Regions from separate parts of the Microbulbifer sp. NBRC 101763 genome, predicted to be linked through region 2. Evidence: riboswitches for the same ligand, from Rfam matches in the RefSeq annotation. Region 2 holds a riboswitch; the other holds the start of a gene.
The links. A riboswitch is a leader RNA that binds a small molecule or an ion and turns the genes downstream of it on or off. The one in region 2 is predicted to bind thiamine pyrophosphate.
Positions count from the first base shown of each region.

Region 1: it holds a riboswitch for thiamine pyrophosphate, as region 2 does, so the genes downstream of both, thiC (phosphomethylpyrimidine synthase ThiC) here and ABWV76_RS03360 (TonB-dependent receptor) in region 2, are expected to answer to the same signal.

Region 1 is NZ_BAABQV010000006.1:1,930-11,027, reverse strand. It holds gene ABWV76_RS15340 (Dps family protein) at 1-86, opposite strand, end outside; gene ABWV76_RS15335 (HesA/MoeB/ThiF family protein) at 429-1,178, opposite strand; gene thiE (thiamine phosphate synthase) at 1,172-2,725, opposite strand; gene ABWV76_RS15325 (thiazole synthase) at 2,733-3,539, opposite strand; gene thiS (sulfur carrier protein ThiS) at 3,542-3,742, opposite strand; gene thiO (glycine oxidase ThiO) at 3,742-4,818, opposite strand; gene thiC (phosphomethylpyrimidine synthase ThiC) at 4,930-6,840, opposite strand; TPP riboswitch at 6,926-7,024, opposite strand; gene ABWV76_RS15305 (SGNH/GDSL hydrolase family protein) at 7,294-8,220, shown strand; gene ABWV76_RS15300 (thioredoxin domain-containing protein) at 8,306-9,098, opposite strand, start outside.
Region 2 is NZ_BAABQV010000001.1:724,278-733,375, reverse strand. It holds gene ABWV76_RS03385 (hypothetical protein) at 1-127, shown strand, start outside; gene ABWV76_RS03380 (bifunctional AfsR/SARP family transcriptional regulator/alpha/beta hydrolase) at 312-1,916, opposite strand; gene ABWV76_RS03375 (TetR/AcrR family transcriptional regulator) at 2,768-3,361, opposite strand; gene ABWV76_RS03370 (HD domain-containing protein) at 3,448-4,161, shown strand; gene ABWV76_RS03365 (MBL fold metallo-hydrolase) at 4,221-5,225, shown strand; TPP riboswitch at 5,416-5,531, shown strand; gene ABWV76_RS03360 (TonB-dependent receptor) at 5,589-7,760, shown strand; gene ABWV76_RS03355 (hypothetical protein) at 7,821-8,084, shown strand; gene pnuC (nicotinamide riboside transporter PnuC) at 8,077-8,742, shown strand; gene ABWV76_RS03345 (choline kinase family protein) at 8,771-9,098, shown strand, end outside.

The sequences.
Region 1 (9,098 bases), on a different contig from region 2:
GTGTAACTATCCGCCAGCAAGTGCTTGAGACCACCAGCGATCTTTTCCCTATCTTTTTCGCTAATACCAATATCGATTTTTTTCATTAAACAAATCCTTCTTCCAATACTTTTGTCACCGAAGTGGTTGTGATGCCATTCTGATAGCTTTAAAGATTTCTCACAAGCTATCGGGTTGATAGCTTATCTATATAGCCGAGCCAAGTTTATAAGACACTAAAAAGGCAAACATATTTATCCAGGCAACTAACTCGAAATATACCTTGAGTCTGGCGGAACCCTGCTCTAGAGCAACTGTAGGTCTAAAGTAAAAAGATAATTATTACGCCAAAAAAGGAGCAAAAATAAAGCATATTGGCTATGCATATGCTCATATTGCCAGCCCTGTATAAATCTACTGAAAGAAAAATTTAAGAGGAAACAAAGTTGCTAGGTATTACAAACCGGGCAATTACTATGGCTCGGCAGCTGCAAAGTTTGCAGAGCTAAGCTTTCCGTCTCGATTAAGTGCAATTTATTCAAGCTCGATACCGGCAACCCTACCAAGTACTTTATGGCCTCCAGAGCCTGCATACTGCCAACTACACCCAGCGCAGGACCGATCACACCTGCTGTAGAGCAGTTCTGGACTTCAGCCTGCTCCTGGGGCGGAAACAGGCAGGCATAACAGGGACCTTTTCCTTCAGAAAAATCAAAACTAATCAGCTGGCCGGAAAACCCCTGCACCGATGCCATTACCACCAGACATCCTGCCTGATAACAAACCCGGTTGATCGTATGGCGGATTTCCAGGTTATCGGTGCAGTCCAACACCAGATCCACCTGTTTTACCTGCTCACGCAGCCAGGATTCATTCGCCATTTGGCTGTGGGGGTGAATGCGAATAGTTGGATTGGCCGCAGCCAATTGTTGTGCAGCCACCATGGCTTTGGATTTTCCCTGGTGATTGGTTTTGTACAAAACCTGGCGCTGTAAATTGGAGAGATCGATATGATCACCGTCCACCAGGTGCAGCTCTCCAATACCGGCTGCGGCTAGATACATCACTGCCGGGCTGCCGAGCCCACCTAAGCCAACAATCAGAATTCGCGCAGAAGACAGCTTTTTCTGTCCCTCTTCACCCACCTGGGGCAACATTATCTGGCGACTGTAACGCTGTAATTCCTTACTACTTAACATGGCTCTACTTCCGCATGCTTACCTTTCAACAGGACATTAAAATCGGCAACCGCCTGCTTGTAGTCTTCCGCTTTAGTAACAGCGCTGACCACGGCGATACTGCCAACGCCGCTAGCGATAACCTCACTGGCCCGCTGCATATTAATACCACCAATTGCCACGAGTGGATAATCGGGCAATAGTGCTGCCATTCGCGCAAGTTTCTGCACGCCCTGCAACTGATCCGACATATCCTTGGTGTTGGTCGCATAAATTGCACCAATCGCCAGGTAGCTGGGGCGATAACGGTAGGCCAACAGTAATTCATAGAAGCCGTGGGTACTGATACCCAGCTTTAATCCTGCCGCTTGAATTGCCCTCAGATCAGCAGATTGCAAATCCTCCTGGCCCAAATGCACACCGTAGGCGCCGCACTCAATCGCCAACTGCCAGTAATCATTGATAAACAGGCGCAGGTTATACGTCCTGCCAATAGCCACTGCACGCTCAATCTGTGCGCGCAGGTCCCCACCCGGATTCTTTATTCGCAGCTGTAAAGTACGCACTCCCAGCTCAGCCAGACGCTGCAACCACTCCACTGTATCCACAACCGGATATAAACCCAATGCTTGAGAGTCTGTTTGGGCAAACCCTTGAACAAGAGGTCGGACAGTATCAAAGCCATAATCCGACGCACGCTCTTCTCCGGGCAGTAGAATCTCCGGGAAGTCGATTAAATCCAGGGGCCAGCCACAGTGGCCTACAGGGCCGGCACCAGCGCCGATGTGTGCATTATTTCCCCGGCGCAAACCCCGCTGAACATAGGCTTTACCCACAACGCAGGCATCTCGCAACGGGTAGCCCAAAGCGCGGCAAGCGGCAATAGCGGAGGACAGGGTGCAGCCTGTGCCATGTGTGCCTGTACTGGACACTTCCCGGCCAATAAACCAATCGGCTTTTTCACCATCCCACAGTAAGTCGGCAACTTCTCCCGCACGCAATTGCGTATGGCCGCCGGTAACTAAAATTGCGGTACCGCCGTGAGCGTGCAACTGACGCGCAGCCTGCACAATAGATTCCGCACCCGTGACACTGGCTCCGGTAAGCCATTCCAATTCATGTAAATTGGGAGTGACCAGATCACACTGTGGCATCAACTGAGCCAACACCGTTGCGGTAATACTTCCTTCAGTGAGCCCGGCTCCATTGGTAGCAACAGCAACCGGGTCGTAAATAACCGGAACCGGCTGCACCGCTTGCAGCTGGCGCAGGAAATCTGCCACCGCAACAACTTGTTCAGCATTCGCTAGCAGACCGATTTTAATTGCGGCAGGAAATAGATCCCGCCGTAAAGCCTGTAACTGAGAACCCAAGACCTCTAGGGAAACTGCATTAATTGCAGTAACTTCCACCGTATTCTGTGCGGTATTGGCCGTGATAGCACTGCAACCATGGCAGCCGAGGTCGGCAAAAGTCAGCAGGTCCGCCTGAATGCCGGCGCCACCGCCGGAGTCACTGCCGGCAATGGTCCAGACAATTGGCTTTTTCAATTGGAGTTGATCGCGCATAAAAATACTAATCCTGCAATATGCTCTCTGCCTGCTGCCAGAAAGGCATATCCAGGGTGGGGGTGCTGGGGCTGGCAGTTTGACGCCTGAGCATCAAGCCGGCATTAAAGGCGGCGCGCCCGGATTCCACAGCAAGTTTAAAAGCATTAGCCATCAGTACCGGATCCTGGGCTTTTGCAATCGCAGTATTCAATAACACCGCATCAAAGCCCATCTCCAGTGCTTCTGCCGCCTGTGATGGCGCACCGATTCCGGCGTCAATAATGAGCGGTACATCACTCAGGCGCTCGCGCAGTGTTTGCAGGTTATATTTATTGAGCAGGCCCTGCCCGGTACCGATGGGAGCCCCCCAGGGCATTAATACCTCGCAACCCACATCCAAAAGTTTTCGACACAACACCAGGTCATCTGTGCAATAAGGCAAAACCTTGAAGCCTAATTGAATTAATTCCCGCGCAGCTTCTACCAGACCAAAGGGGTCTGGCTGCAAATTGTAATCATCACCAATCACTTCCAGCTTGAGCCAATCGGTCTGGAAAATTTCCTGGGACATTTTTGCCAGCTCCACCGCTTCTCGCGGCGATTTACAACCGGCGGTATTGGGCAACAGCTGACAGCCGGACTCGCGAATATAATCCCAAAATATATTGTCCTGCTGCTGTGCCGGATTTTGCCGGCGCAGGGACAAAGTAATAATTTCCGAAGCTGAGGCTTGCACGGATTCGCGCATAATCGCAGGGGAGGGATACAGGGCGGTGCCCACCAAAAGCCGGCTGTTAAATGCCTTTCCGTACAGTGTTAGTAGATCGCTCACCTTTACCCCCCCACTACCGGAGCAACAATATCCAGGCTATCGCCGTTATTTATCTGTGTATTGCTATATTCCATACGGGGAATAAATCCACCGTTGATCGCAACGGCAAATGTTTCTCCGCGATAGCCGAGCTGCTGTAAAAGCACAGAGAGTTTTAGCGGGGATTCAAGGCTCTGTGTTTCCCCATTAATTAATACCTGCATCAAACCACCTGTAACAGTTGTTGTGCCACTTGACTCGCCACTTGCTCCACTACTGCCGGCGCTAAAAGATAACCGTGACGGTAAAGGCCATTCACCCGAATCAGGCCATCCTCGCTGTGGATATAAGGCATATTATCCATAGTGGCGGGGCGACAATTTACGCGGGTCTCAACAATACGAGCCTCGGCAAAAGCCGGGTTGAGGGAGTAAAGCGCGGAAGACAATTCCATACTGGAGCGCACGGAAATGGGCGACAGATCTTCGCTCTCAATTTCTGTGGCGCCGATTACAGTGCGTCCATCGCTGCGTGGTACAGCGTAGAGCTTATAGCGTGGGTGGAGCAGGCGCACTGGACGCTGCAAAACCACTTCCCGGGATTCCACCACCATCACCTCACCACGGACACCGCGTAAGCCTTCAATCTGCCCCTTGGCACCGAGACCACGGCAGTCGATCACGCAATCAAATTGTTCGCACTCCGAGTTCACAGAGATATACCCGGCTTCGCAATTTACCTTGCTATGCTCTCGCAGAGTGACAGCTCCTCGGTGCAATGCGCTGAGTAACGCAGGCAACAAGCGGTGATTATTGATATCCGCCTCACCTCGTAAGTAAAGCCCCTGTTCAAAGCCGTGTAAGGAGGGCTCTAATTTCGCTAAAGTATTGCTATCGAGTGCCTCCACCTGCTCCCTGGCAGATTCACCCAACTTGCCCTGCAACTCCCGCAGGAATTGCAACAGCTCACTTCTATCCTTGCCGTGAGCAACCAGTACTGAGCCCGCCCTGCGGTATTCCACGTCCTGCCCGCTCTGCTCCTTCAGCTGCCGGGCCCACTCAGACCAAAGCTCAAGGCTTTTCAGCCCCAGGTTGTAAACCTGTTTATCGCTGTGCACCAATTCCGATAGTGGTGAGATCATTCCCGCTGCCGCCCAGCAGGCTCCCCCGACTGGTGCCGACAAATCACCCGCTTCAAACAGGGTGATATCCAGTTCCCGTTGGCAGAGCCGCCAGGCGAGCAAGCGACCTAACAGGCCGCCACCGGCAATAGCTACTTTGGCTTTGGTTTCGCTTGTCACAGACCACCTATCTTCGCAAATCCAAATCGACACCCGGCGATAATCTCTATGCACTCGCCGTACTTTTGCTATCCGATTCTTGGGGGAGAGGATTCTCCCCCAAAATACTCATCAGCCCTTGTGATAAATCTCGCTGCCCATGTCCTTAAATTTAATCGACATTTCCTCCATGCCCTGTGCCGCTTCCTGCTTGGCCGCATAATCGCGCACATCCTGGGTGATTTTCATGGAGCAGAATTTTGGGCCGCACATGGAGCAGAAGTGAGCTACCTTGCCGGATTCCTTTGGCAAGGTTTCATCGTGATAGGTGCGTGCCCGCTCCGGGTCCAAGCCGAGATTGAACTGGTCTTCCCAACGGAATTCAAAGCGGGCTTTTGACAGGGCGTCATCGCGCTTCTGTGCCCGCGGATGCCCTTTGGCCAAGTCTGCGGCATGAGCCGCAATCTTATAGGCCATAAGGCCCTCTTTAACATCCTCTTTATTGGGTAGGCCCAGGTGCTCTTTGGGGGTCACATAGCAGAGCATGGCGCAGCCGTAGGTGCCGATAAGTGCAGCGCCGATGCCGGAAGTAATGTGGTCGTAGCCGGGAGCAATATCCGTGGTCAACGGACCTAGAGTGTAGAAAGGTGCGCCGTGGCAGTGCTTTAGCTGCTCATCCATATTTTCTTTGATCTTATGGATAGCCACATGGCCGGGGCCTTCGATCATGGTCTGAACATCGTGCTTCCAGGCAATTTCAGTCAGCTCGCCAAGCGTGTGCAGCTCGCCAAACTGGGCTTCATCGTTAGCATCCGCAATTGAGCCCGGGCGCAGGCCATCACCGAGACTAAAGCTCACATCGTAAGCCTTCATAATCTCGCAGATTTCCTCGAAGTGGGTGTAGAGGAAATTCTCTTTGTGATGGGCGAGGCACCATTTGGCCATGATGGAACCACCGCGAGAGACAATCCCGGTCATACGTTTGGCAGTGAGCGGCACATAGCGCAAAAGCACGCCAGCATGAATAGTGAAGTAATCCACCCCCTGCTCTGCCTGCTCAATCAAGGTATCGCGGAACACATCCCAGTTAAGATCTTCAGCAATTCCGTTTACTTTCTCCAGCGCCTGGTAAATCGGCACGGTACCGATGGGCACTGGCGAGTTGCGCAGAATCCACTCGCGGGTTTCGTGGATATTGGCACCGGTGGACAGATCCATCACCGTGTCCGCGCCCCACTTGGTAGACCAAACCAGTTTCTCCACTTCCTCTTCAATGGAAGAAGTCACAGCAGAATTACCAATATTTGCATTCACCTTGCACAGGAAGTTGCGCCCGATAATCATCGGCTCCACTTCCGGGTGATTAATATTCGCCGGGATAATTGCCCGCCCCTCTGCAACTTCCCGGCGCACAAATTCCGGCGTGATTTGCTCGGGGATGTAAATACCATCACGTGCCTTCTGGTATTCACTTTCACTCATTTCCGCTGCCAACTTGGCTCGCCCCATATTTTCGCGCACTGCGATAAATTCCATCTCTGGGGTAATAATGCCGCGGCGGGCATAGTGCATCTGAGATACATTCTGTCCCGGTTTGGCCCGGCGAGGGCTGGGAAGGTTTTCAAAGCGGATATGATCCAGCCCCTGGTTCGCCATACGCTTCTGGCTGTAGGCCGCTTGGCGAGAGTCCAGCAGTTCAGTATCTCTGCGGGCCTCTATCCAGCCCTGGCGCAATTTGGGCAACCCTTCCCGTACGTCCACTTTAAAATTGGGCTCGGAATAGGGGCCCGAAGTGTCGTAAATGGTTAGGGGCTCATTGGGTTCAAACACCGGATTCTCTGCATCCCCCCCTACCAAACTATCTCCCAAACAGATCTGGCGGGCACCAACCTGAATGTCGGGAGTTTCACCGGGCAAATACACCTTGCTCGAGTTGGGGAAAGATTGAACCGTGAGATTTTCAAGAAATTCTTTAGCGGAATCGCGACTGGCAGCGCGGGAGGACTTTCCGGCTTTACCGGATTGTTCAATGATCTCAGACATGCGTAACCTTAAAACTTGGAAATTTAAAGGTCGCAGCATCCAGGGCACATACAAAGAGAAAAGACGCCAAACTGTAACAAAACAGGCGACTTCAGATCTTGTTCCCTACGCGGGGGTTACCCCGATCAGGTTCAACGGATCTCGCAACAGCGATCTCAGCCCACAGGCACTCCGACAAGTAGAGCGCAGTATAGTGGAAGCTAACAGATATGAACAGAAGGTCACCCGGGCGGATAAATATCATCGCATAGATCTTTAATAGAAGTGGCCTTGCAGAAAGAAATGTTACAGACGACAAAACCCCAACCCACTTCAACTTATTAAACTCTGACTAATTAGTCGGAAGCATTCACTTCTCTCCCTTTTCCACTCCGACCTACACTCCACTGGTTCACCGATGCAGTACCAAAAAAATAATTATCTACGACGAAAGTCGGTGTGGGAGAAAACACAATGTGGAATAAATATGGAGTAGTAATAACCCTGGCTTTGTGCGTTTTGTCGATACAGCCAGCAATGGCAGCCCCCTCCAAGTCGGTCGCCGCGGGTGACAGTATTACCATGGCATTCGGAGCGGACTGTACCCGCAATAAGTATTTCTGGGATCTTTTCTGTCTCCTTGGTGGAGACCAACCAGAGCACTCCTGGTTTGATGGTGATGACAATTCAGTTGAAAGTATTCATGACAAGTATAAAGTTAATTCACCAAATATGGCCGCTAATAAAAATGCGGCGGAATCTGGAGCGGAAATGCTCAGTGGTGGAGACAATTTCTCTACTCAAGCCGACCGGATTCTTTCGCAGAATAATGTAGCTGACCACGTAGAAGTAGTTTTAGGCGGTAATGATATCTGTAACCGCGAGTGTGTAGATCCGGCGAATTGTGATGATCCACTTTACACTGATAGTGAATGGCGCTCTGCAATTCGCGCGGGGTTAGACAAACTGGTCGAAGGCCTGCCCAATGGCTCTACTATTCTTCTCGGTTCGGTACCCCGTGTACAAGACCTGCGCGCAGCAGGGTTGGAAAAGCAAGCCGGAAACTCTCGGGTAGACTGTGAAAGTGTCTGGTCTACCTTTGGTATCTGCCGAATTGCTACCAATGGCGGTACTATGAATGGAGAGGATTTTACCACTCGCTACAACGGTATTAGCGCAGCCCAACGTCGATATAACGAAATACTTGCCGAGGAGGCAGAAAGCTATAATGGCACCAATGGCGTTGAAGTAATAGCCGAGTACACTGGTGAAGGTGAGGTAAATGCCGGTACTTTCCAATTTGGTAAGGACGATATTGATGGCGGTGACTGCTTCCATCCCAGTGTCCAAGGCCAGAATATAGTGGCTGATCTTTTGTGGCAAGGCAATACAGATAAGTAATTAAGTTCAAGTTTTACTGCTCGGTGGATATAGAGCCTGTTGCTTTTTTAGATTGTTGTTACAGCAGGCTCATTTCTTATTTCTGTTATTCTTTCTCGCTATCCGGCTCTTCTTCAAAGTATCCTAACTCTTCAACAACGTACTGTAATCGATGTGGCAATCCCTTACGCATGAATGCCACATCAATTATCTTTCCGCTGGTCAGCGCATCCCATAGGGCATTTTGACCACTATGAACCCAGCTATCATTAACCCTCAGCAATACATCATTTTCCTGAAAGCCTAATGCAGTAAAGAATTCATTATCAGCAACGCCTTCCAGTCGCATCAGGTGATACCCTTCGACTTCCAGTTCTGCCTCTGTAAACTTAGACTCCAGGATTTCACGCTCCTCCAATTGTCTACTCAACCATTCCTGCCCCAGGGTAAGCACTCCAGATGGAGAGATTAGCTGACGGGTTCCAGGTCCCATCGGTTGTTCAATACGACGCTTAAGTTTCTCACTATGTATATATGACTGGGTCAATAAAATATCAGTGCCCTCTTCACCTTCAAGGGGAAGTTTCGCCAATCCCTCATTGCTCTCAATGACGGCAAACTTGGAATAGAGCCGCAGCAGCGAGACTCCCTCTAAAAGCGCTTGTCCCAAAGTGAAATATTGAGCCGTTGCCCCATTCACTTCAATTAATGCTTTTGATCTATTTTTGACACTCGACTCGCTAATCCCAAGCAGTCGAAGCGGCAATTTAGTTAAGGGTAAATTTCGCTCATTGATATTATTGCTATCTTTCTGGACAGCTTCATCTTTTGGGTTTATTCCCAAAGAATACAATTCCTTTTCAATCCAGAAAGAATACTGTTCAAAAGTGCGAGGTCCC
Region 2 (9,098 bases):
AAAGTTACCAGAAAAATTCTCTGATGAGGCTTCTGCGCGCTCAGCTGCCTTAGATCTTATTCGCAAGTATCCACAAGCAGGAATCCGATATCTTAGCGCTCAAGAGCTGGCCGTTTATCTTTTGTAAAAAATTTACTCAATAGCAAAAACTCTGCTCCAATCACTTACAGTGAGGCAAAGCTTTGCTTGTCATAGTACATTTGGAAAAGAGTTGACAAATTAAAAATGATTTACTCAATATGCCGCTATTAAGTATGGCCTGCCTGTATAATTTGAAGGTTCTTGAAGGTACTGCCTTGCTTTAGCTTATATTAATAAGAGTTGCCAATAAACTTCCGCACTTCTTCTACAAATATTTTTGAAGCAGGCTCACGCCCAAGTAATAAATGGCCATCACTATCCAAACCAATAAATCTACAATTCGGAATACTTGATGCGATATCAAAACCCACCTTTACCGGGATACGTTGATCCCCTATCGAATGAATGACCAATGTAGGAACACTTACTTTTTTAAGCTGACTACGAACGTCAATATCCCCAAATACAGAGAGGAACCGCGCGGCATTTTCAGGAGAGGTGGTTAAGCGTTGAAATTCGTTAAACCAGGCTAGCTCACTTGCATTTGCACTCGGCATAAATGTCGAAGAAAAAATTTGTCTATATGCAGGATTATCTTGCCCCCAGCCAGTCTCAGTGAGGGTTATTATAGCTTCTCGCTCTTTAATTACGGCATCAGTAGCCCCTGTCCGCCAACCTGCTGCATAACCGCCAAAAAGAATAAGACTTTTTACCCTTTCAGGGTGCCTCACTGCATATTCAATAGATACAGCTGCTCCCTGTGATATGCCGAGCAAAGTAAATTTATCGACACCACATGCATCTACGACAGTCTCTAAGTCGGTCACAAAAGACTCAAAAGAGATATTGTTAACATCCCAATCTGAGAGTCCATTACCACGCTCATCGTAGCGAATGAATTGATGATCCGAGGAAAGCTCTCGGAACAAAGGGCTCCAAATTGGCGAATCCCAGTCATACTCAAGGTGACTTAACCAATTAGCCGCCTTAACAATGGGAGAACCATCCCCAACAGCTGCATAGGCAATACGAACGCCATCCGAAGCACTGCAGAACCCAACTTTTTGCTGTGTAAGAAGCTTACGCTCAAGATACTGATTATCAATATTGGTATCTTTAGCCTCTCCCAATGATAAAACCTGGGGGGACCATGCAATCCCAGCCTTTCTAAATCTCTCCAAAAATTTTGGCCGAACATTAGCCACTTCTTTGGTAAAACCTAGTGCCTCCAGTTTAACTAACAACTGAGCCGCAGCGCGGGTATTATAGGGCTCCAAAGCTTCCCAGCTGCGCACCCACTTGAGCTGATCCGGAAGTGATGCATCAGGATGAGATGACAAACGGGAGAGCACCTTACCCCGCAATCGCCCTATTTCCTCTCGCTCCGCGAGTAACCATTGCTGGAATAATTCTTGATCCGGTAAATCAATTCCGTCCAGAAATGGCTCTTTAAGAGCAGTATCTATAGATAGAAGCTCTTCTACCGAAAGATCAGGATCGCCTAGCTTTAGCGCTATCGACTTTATATCAATGTGGACATCTTCCCCCTCTAGTCGGACCCTCTCTCGATCTGCTATCAGGCGCTCCCCACAAGAATCATTGACAATTGGGCGAATCTTGCTCAAAGACCACCTTAGAGATGCCCTTGGGTCATCTGGCAACTCCCAGAATATCTCACATAAACGATCGCGGCGATGAGGCCGAGCTGCCAGTACTAAAAATGCCAAGAGTGCACGAGTTCTTTTTGAGGGGGGAAGGCTTATCGGTACCCCATCGCGATAAACTGCCAGCTCTCCAAGCATTCGGATTGTTATACCCATAATCGAAATACTCACTCTTGTTTGCTGTGATACCTTGATAAATTAGGAAGAGTTTCGAGAGCGAACCGAGATAATTCGTTTACAACTTCGAATACATCAAGTGGTAACCCCGCCAAACATAGCAATTCGGCAAACAAGCCTGGGAAACCACCCTGCCATTTTCTCAAGCCATTTGGCCATCTGTAAACAACAGCCACTTACATGACTCACAGATTAATTGCGTGCCGATAATCACTCGCCGTCAGTCATTGAACATAGAATGGGAAAGTGGTGCAGGAAAGAAATCATCTTCTTACAGCTCGCGCTATTACTAAGTGATGAAATTTTAGCCTAATTCTTGCTTTTAATAATCAAGAGGTAAATTACCGACCAAAGCTAAAAATCACACGTCCATGACCTACATGGCAAATTCAAAGCTTACAATTTTTCACTGCCAAAAATAAAAATATCCTAAACCTTTCCTTTAACCTCCTTCTTTTGAAGCCAAATACTCACGAACAGCAATTCATCAACCCTTATGATACAGGTATTAACCTATGAGGCTTATCAAATATTACATGTGGATGCTTTTTGGGTATTTATTCTTTCATGTGAGAAGTTTCACATACTTACAGCCTGCCATCTTGTATTCCTTATTCTCGAATATATACAATTTAGGTTTCTCGCAAGGCGAAATATCGAACTACTGAAGTAGCTGATAGCTCCATGGTAGTGATTAAAAATTTATGCTATAGCAAACAACAATCTTATCTTTGCCTTAGATAGAAAGCCCAATAAAAATCGAACATATTCCTTACATATGCCGTGCTTAAAGCACAATCCAGATAAGGAGCATTTATACATGTTGATTGTGATTCCCATTAGGATCAACACAGCATCTTGACTGTAGCGTAGTAAAAATCGACCAGAGTTTCTCTGGCCTCGCCACCTCTTGCTCGTATAGCCAAGCTTTGCAAGGCAGCATGTAGCAATTTAGCTGTCGGTTGAACGTCTCGATCTATAGGCCAGTCCCCATCCTCCTGTGCGCGCAGGAGTCGTCTTTCCAGTTGGCTATCAATTCTTGCAATCAAAATTTTCAAGTCATCTTGAACATCTGGATGAGCCAATGATTCCACTGGTGCAGTGCAAGTAGCAAAACAACCCAGCGATTCGTCTTTTAGCAGATAAGTTTCCAGCGCCTGTCCATAGAATCGCAGCATAACATCCTGCAAAGGAGCACCATCATTCAATATTGCATCAAGTTCTTTACCTAGCTGATTCGCAAACTGCGCAAAAGCTTTACGGTAAATGGATACTTTGTCACCAAAAGCGGCGTAAATACTTGGCCTGTTCATCTTCATCGACTCAGCCAGATCATCTAAAGAAGTAGCTGTGAGGCCCTTGCGCCAAAATACCTGGAGAGCGCCCTCCAGGGCCTCAGTGGCATCATATTTAGGTGGACGGCCTCTTCTCTTTTTCATTTTTGTACTACTCCGAACATAATTGTTGACACTGCAGAAAGCCTATCATATTTTATTGTTCGAAACGGTACAAAATAAATGATATTATGGAACTTACAACGAATAAAATACCGCCACCTTTGCCTTGTCTGGCCTGCCGCTTTGTTACATCCAGTGCAAGTGCAACTTACACACGCACTATTCGCTACCTGAAGAGGGAGCACATTCAGTATGTTGCTAAAGAGGTCTATCAAATTCCTGACTCGATGAGCTGTAAAAAAGCGTTGGATATGGTGGCTCAATGCAGCCCCGACTTCCTCCTCAACCACAGCCTTAGAAGCTATGCATTCGGCTTAGCAATGAGTCACAAAGTAAAGACAGTGATAGATCAAGAAGTCTACTTTCTTGGTGCCATCATGCATGATATAGGACTAACCCCAGCCTATGATGTCGGTGGTACTTTTGAGCTAGACGGAGCTCAAGCAGCAAGATCCTTTTGTATTGGTCATAACATCTCTACCGAGAAGGCTGATTTAGTACATGAGATGATCGCTCATCACAACTCTGTTGGAATTGCGCACAAAAAAGACCCGGAGATTGCCCTACTACATTTTGCCGCAGGGCTGGACATTGCCGGGTTATGGTTGAGTGATATTCATCCCAAAACCTTGTCTGAAGTAATTAATGAGTATCCCAGACTGGATTTTAAGCAGGGTATGAAAAGCATGCTCAACGATCAAGTCGGGAGAAAACCACATAGTTATATGAGGCCATTTGTAGAACTTGGCTTTCTAAAAAAAATAGAAAAAACCCCTTTTTAATTACTCTTTCAGATCTCCTATTTATCAATATTACAAAATAACTTGTCAGGAGAGTCACTATGCCTCACCGAAGAAATTACTCAAAGCCAGCCAGAAGATGCTTTAGACAAAGGGAAAAAGTCAGACAGAAAGGTTTAATAAATATAGCACTCTTAATATTTAGTGCCCTCATAGTCAGCGCCTGTGAATCCGAGATTCGAAAAGCCATGATGAAACAGGCGATTCCGGTCGACTATTTTGAACCTTTTACAGAATTACCTTCAAAATTTGTTCAACATAGTGATCGAGTTTATAGTTTTCGTCTGGGAATGAACCGGGCAATGATTCTGAAAACAAATAACGGATTGGCGGTTTTCGATTGCTTTAATGAAAATTTCAGTAAATCGCTTTCTGATGAGCTAAAAAAACAATTTCCCGAACATCCCGTACGCTGGTTAGTCTACTCCCACAATCATTTGGATCACATCCGTGGCGGAGCACATCTAAGCCCAAAAATTGTCGTCGGACATAATAATATTAACCATCTAATCCAAGATTGGGAGCACCCATTAAATAAAATCCTACCTGTAACTAGCCCAATAGATGGTGATAAATCTTTAAAATTTGGAGATCAAACTGTCCACTTCCTATATATGCCTGAATCCCACTCAACAACATTGTATGGATTTTATATTGAAAGTGAAGACATCGTATTTGCTCCAGATATGATGTTCGTGAACGCATTTCCCCCTTTTGGTCTGCCCGACTGGTATTACCCCGGTTACATACGGGCCCTCGATCGCCTGATTGAATTAAATGCAAAAATTTATATTCCCAGCCACTTTAACGAAGGAGATAGAAGAGATTTAATTCACTATAGAAATATGATGGTAGATTTTCGTAAAACCGTAGAACGTGAGATGTCTAAAATTAATTATGAACCTGATCAAGGGAAAAAATTACGAGCCATTTTTGATATAGTTTACCCTGAGCTAAAAAGTAAATACGGTGACTGGCATGGCTTTGACGCCATGTTTATTCCGCACTTTGCAGGACAAGTGGGAGGCACCTACTTAGGTTACTAGATACAGAATGTATATAGTACCTTTACTTGCAGATCTCTCCTTCTTAAGTTTCTTCACGTCATGGAGTTGAGGAAAGGATTATATACTGTGATTAGCATACGGAAGGGGTGGCACATTAGATATAGATTTTGACATCTTGAATATTACACTTAGACCCCTTTCCTCCCTCAACTTCTGCTATCATCGCGCCCGCGAACCTAAGGGGTGGCCTTGGCCTGAGATGCCCAGAGGACTTTTGATTCTTCCGGGCAAACCCTTGAACCTGATCCGGTTAATACCGGCGTAGGGATAGGTAACCTCACCAAACGCCTCCTCACGTCGCGCTCCGGGTCTCTTTCACTTGTGTTGATTCGAGAGAGAACCATGAAGAATCTGTTCAAAGCCCACCCCATTGCCTGGTCTGTTAGCATTGTAGCCAGCTTGTCTGCGGGGCTGGCAGTTGCTGAATCGAGGGAAGCAGGGATTGAAGAGGTCGTAGTCACTGCCCAATTACGCAATACCAACCTGTTGGACTTGGCTACCAGCGCGACAGTGGTTAATGCCGATACAATCAAGGCCCGGGGTGCGAGCAATCTGGATCAGATCCTGAATATGGCACCAAATGTAAATTTCTCTTCCGGTGCATCACGGGGCCGCTTCATCCAAATTCGCGGTATTGGCGAGCGCAGCCAATTTATAGACCCTGTGAACCCCTCTGTTGGCCTGGTTATCGATGGTATTGACTTCACCGGCCTCGGGCTCGCTGCCAGCACCCTGGATATCGATCAAGTAGAGATTCTTCGCGGGCCCCAAGGCACTGCGTATGGTGCCAACGCCCTGGCGGGTCTGATCAATATGACCAGCGCCGCTCCTACCACTGAACCCATGGCAAAAGTATCTGCCGAGGTAAGTGAATACAATGGACGCAATATTTCTGTAATTTCCAGCGGCCCATTAGCCGATCAACTTGGTTATCGAATCGCTGCCAATAGGCAAAAATCCGATGGCTATACAGAGAATGCATTCCTGGGCAGTGATAATACCAACAATATTGATGAATCAGTGCTAAGAAGTAAGCTGGCCTACACGCTTAGTGACAACCTGAATTTTGGCCTCTCTCTGCTCTATGTGAATGTTGACAACGGCTATGATGCCTTCTCCTTATACAACACCCGTGAAACACTGTCTGACGAACCAGGCTCGGATCGACAGGAAACCTGGGCCGGAGCCCTAGCCGCACAGTGGTCAGGGAGTGAGCTATTCCATTTGGATGCCACGCTGAGCCTCGCAGATTCAGACACAGAATACGGTTACGACGAAGATTGGAGTTATCAAGGCTTTCACCCATGGGAATACAGCCAAAAAGACAATTACCATCGCGACAAAGATAACATCAGCCTAGACTTGCGCTTGCTTTCTACTGATGTATCCAAACTCTTTTCTGGCCGTAGCAGCTGGGTTGTAGGTATATATGAGCGTATAGAACGTGAGGATTTATTACGCACCAAAACCTCTAATGAGGAGTTTGGGGCTGATGTTGAATACTTTTCCAGTGAATTTGACACAAGAAACACAGCGATTTATGGCCAACTTAATACTGAATTGACCGCCAGCTTAAATCTGGTGACAGGGCTCCGCCTGGAGAAGCGAAGTGCTGATTACACAGATTCCCTGTTCACTGCCAGGGATATCAGCGAGGACCTCTGGGGTGGCAATATCACTCTGGAGTATCACTACTCCGAAAATACTATGGCGTATGCGACGGTATCCCGAGGATACAAGGCCGGCGGTATCAATGGTGTAATCATCTCTGAATCAGTGAGAAATGTAGAAATTAGCCCTAATTTCTTCGATTTTGATACTGAGCATATGCTTAACTACGAAATAGGTATTAAAGGCAATTGGTTCGACAACCGCTTGTATGCCCAGTTGGCTGCTTTCTACCAGGATCGCAATGATATCCAGGCAAAACAATCCGTCTTCATATTTAATGAAGATGAAGTTTCCTTTCACGACTACCTGGCCAATGCCGCGGGAGGTAAAACTTCCGGGCTGGAAGTAGAGTTTAACTACTTTGCTACAGATTCCCTGCGCATCTTTGCCTCTGCAGGCTGGCTAAATGCGGAGTTTGAAAACTTTATAACCGGTTCTCATGTCGACGCAAGAGATGACTCCCAGGGAGCACCTGTAAACCTGGATGGTCGAGACGTAGCCCATGCGCCAAGCTATCAATTTTTCACTGGCAGCGAAATTTCTCTCCTGCCCAACTTAGTTCTGCGCTTAGAGCTGGAAGGAAAGGACGAGTTCTACTTCTCCAATAGCCACAATGAAAAATCTAATGCCTATGAATTAGTCAATGCCCGGCTGACATACCAGGGTGATAATTGGGATCTGTCCTTATGGGGCAGAAACTTAACTGATGAAGACTATTACACCAGGGGTTTCTATTTTAGCAACCAATATGGTAACAACCCTGCCAATGGCTATGCGCCAGAAGCCTATTATCAATTTGGCGAGCCCCGTATCGCCGGTATAAGCGGTACTTATACTTTCTAATAGTTGTATCATTGGGGGTGGTCTATACCACCCCAACTTTTGCTTTCAATAGGAGGCGTTGTGAGGCTCTCAGTAGAAATCAGTATGTACCCACTGAAGGATGAGTATATCCCCGGCATCCAAGCATTTATTGATCGACTCAATAAATATCCAGAACTCAAGGTAATTACCAATACTATGAGTACTCAGGTTTTTGGGGACTACGATTTGCTAATAGATGTACTCAAGTTAGAATTGCGCAGAGCCTATGAGCAGTTTGGCCGCGCCATCTTTGTTTGCAAATTTATAGACGGGGATCTTTCACCGGCGGCATCAGATGCTTGATCAAGATTTCACTAGCGCTATTTCAGCTTCTATCAACGCGATGTCCACCTGGGAAATTGCTGCAGTTGTATTGGCCCTATCCTACCTACTGCTTGCAATGCGTGAGAAGATCAGCTGTTGGTACGCCGCTTTTGCCAGCACAGCCATTTACCTTTTTTTATTTTGGGACGTCAGCCTGCTGATGGAATCGGCCCTGCAGGTATTTTACCTGGTAATGGCTGTTTTTGGTTGGTGGCAATGGCGTAGTCATCGAGATAAACAACAAGATCTCAAAATTCATCGTTGGCCACTTAAAACCCACCTTCTTGTACTGACAAGCGTCAGCGGGCTCACCTTGTTGCTTGGCTATATTCTGGAGAATACAACCAATGCCGCCCTGCCCTACCTGGACTCTTTTACTACTTTAGGGGCCATAGTTACAACTTATATGGTCACTCGAAAAGTCTTAGAGAACTGGATTTACTGGATTGTGGTTGATGGTGCCTCAATTTACCTTTACCTGGACAGAGGCCTATACCCCACGGCTGCCTTGTTTTCACTTTATGTAATATTAGTAATCATCGGCTTTTTCCAGTGGCATGCCATTTATAGAAAGGAAAGGCAGTCTGAAATATCTGCGAGCGAAGCAGTAACTGATAGAGCAGCCACTCTTATTTAACTGGTCTTGAAACGAGCGCCCCATAGTCATGAGTAACCCCCTAGATGATATGCTGCCCCAGGACTGGCCCCTATGGAGCCAATCCAGACCCACTGTGGTCAGACAGCTCACAGGAGGGCAAACGAACCAAACATTTCTACTCAAGACAAACCAAGAGCTATTAATTCTACGTATCAATTCACAATACAGTGGTGCTCTAGATTTAAACCGACAAACAGAAACCAACGTCCTTGTAAGAGCAAGTAGCGCCGGGTTATGCGCTCCTTTAGTCTACAGTGACCCAGCATATCAATACCAAGTTACCCGCTTTATTGAAGGGCGACCTTGGAATAAAAATGATGCCGATGCTCTGGAAC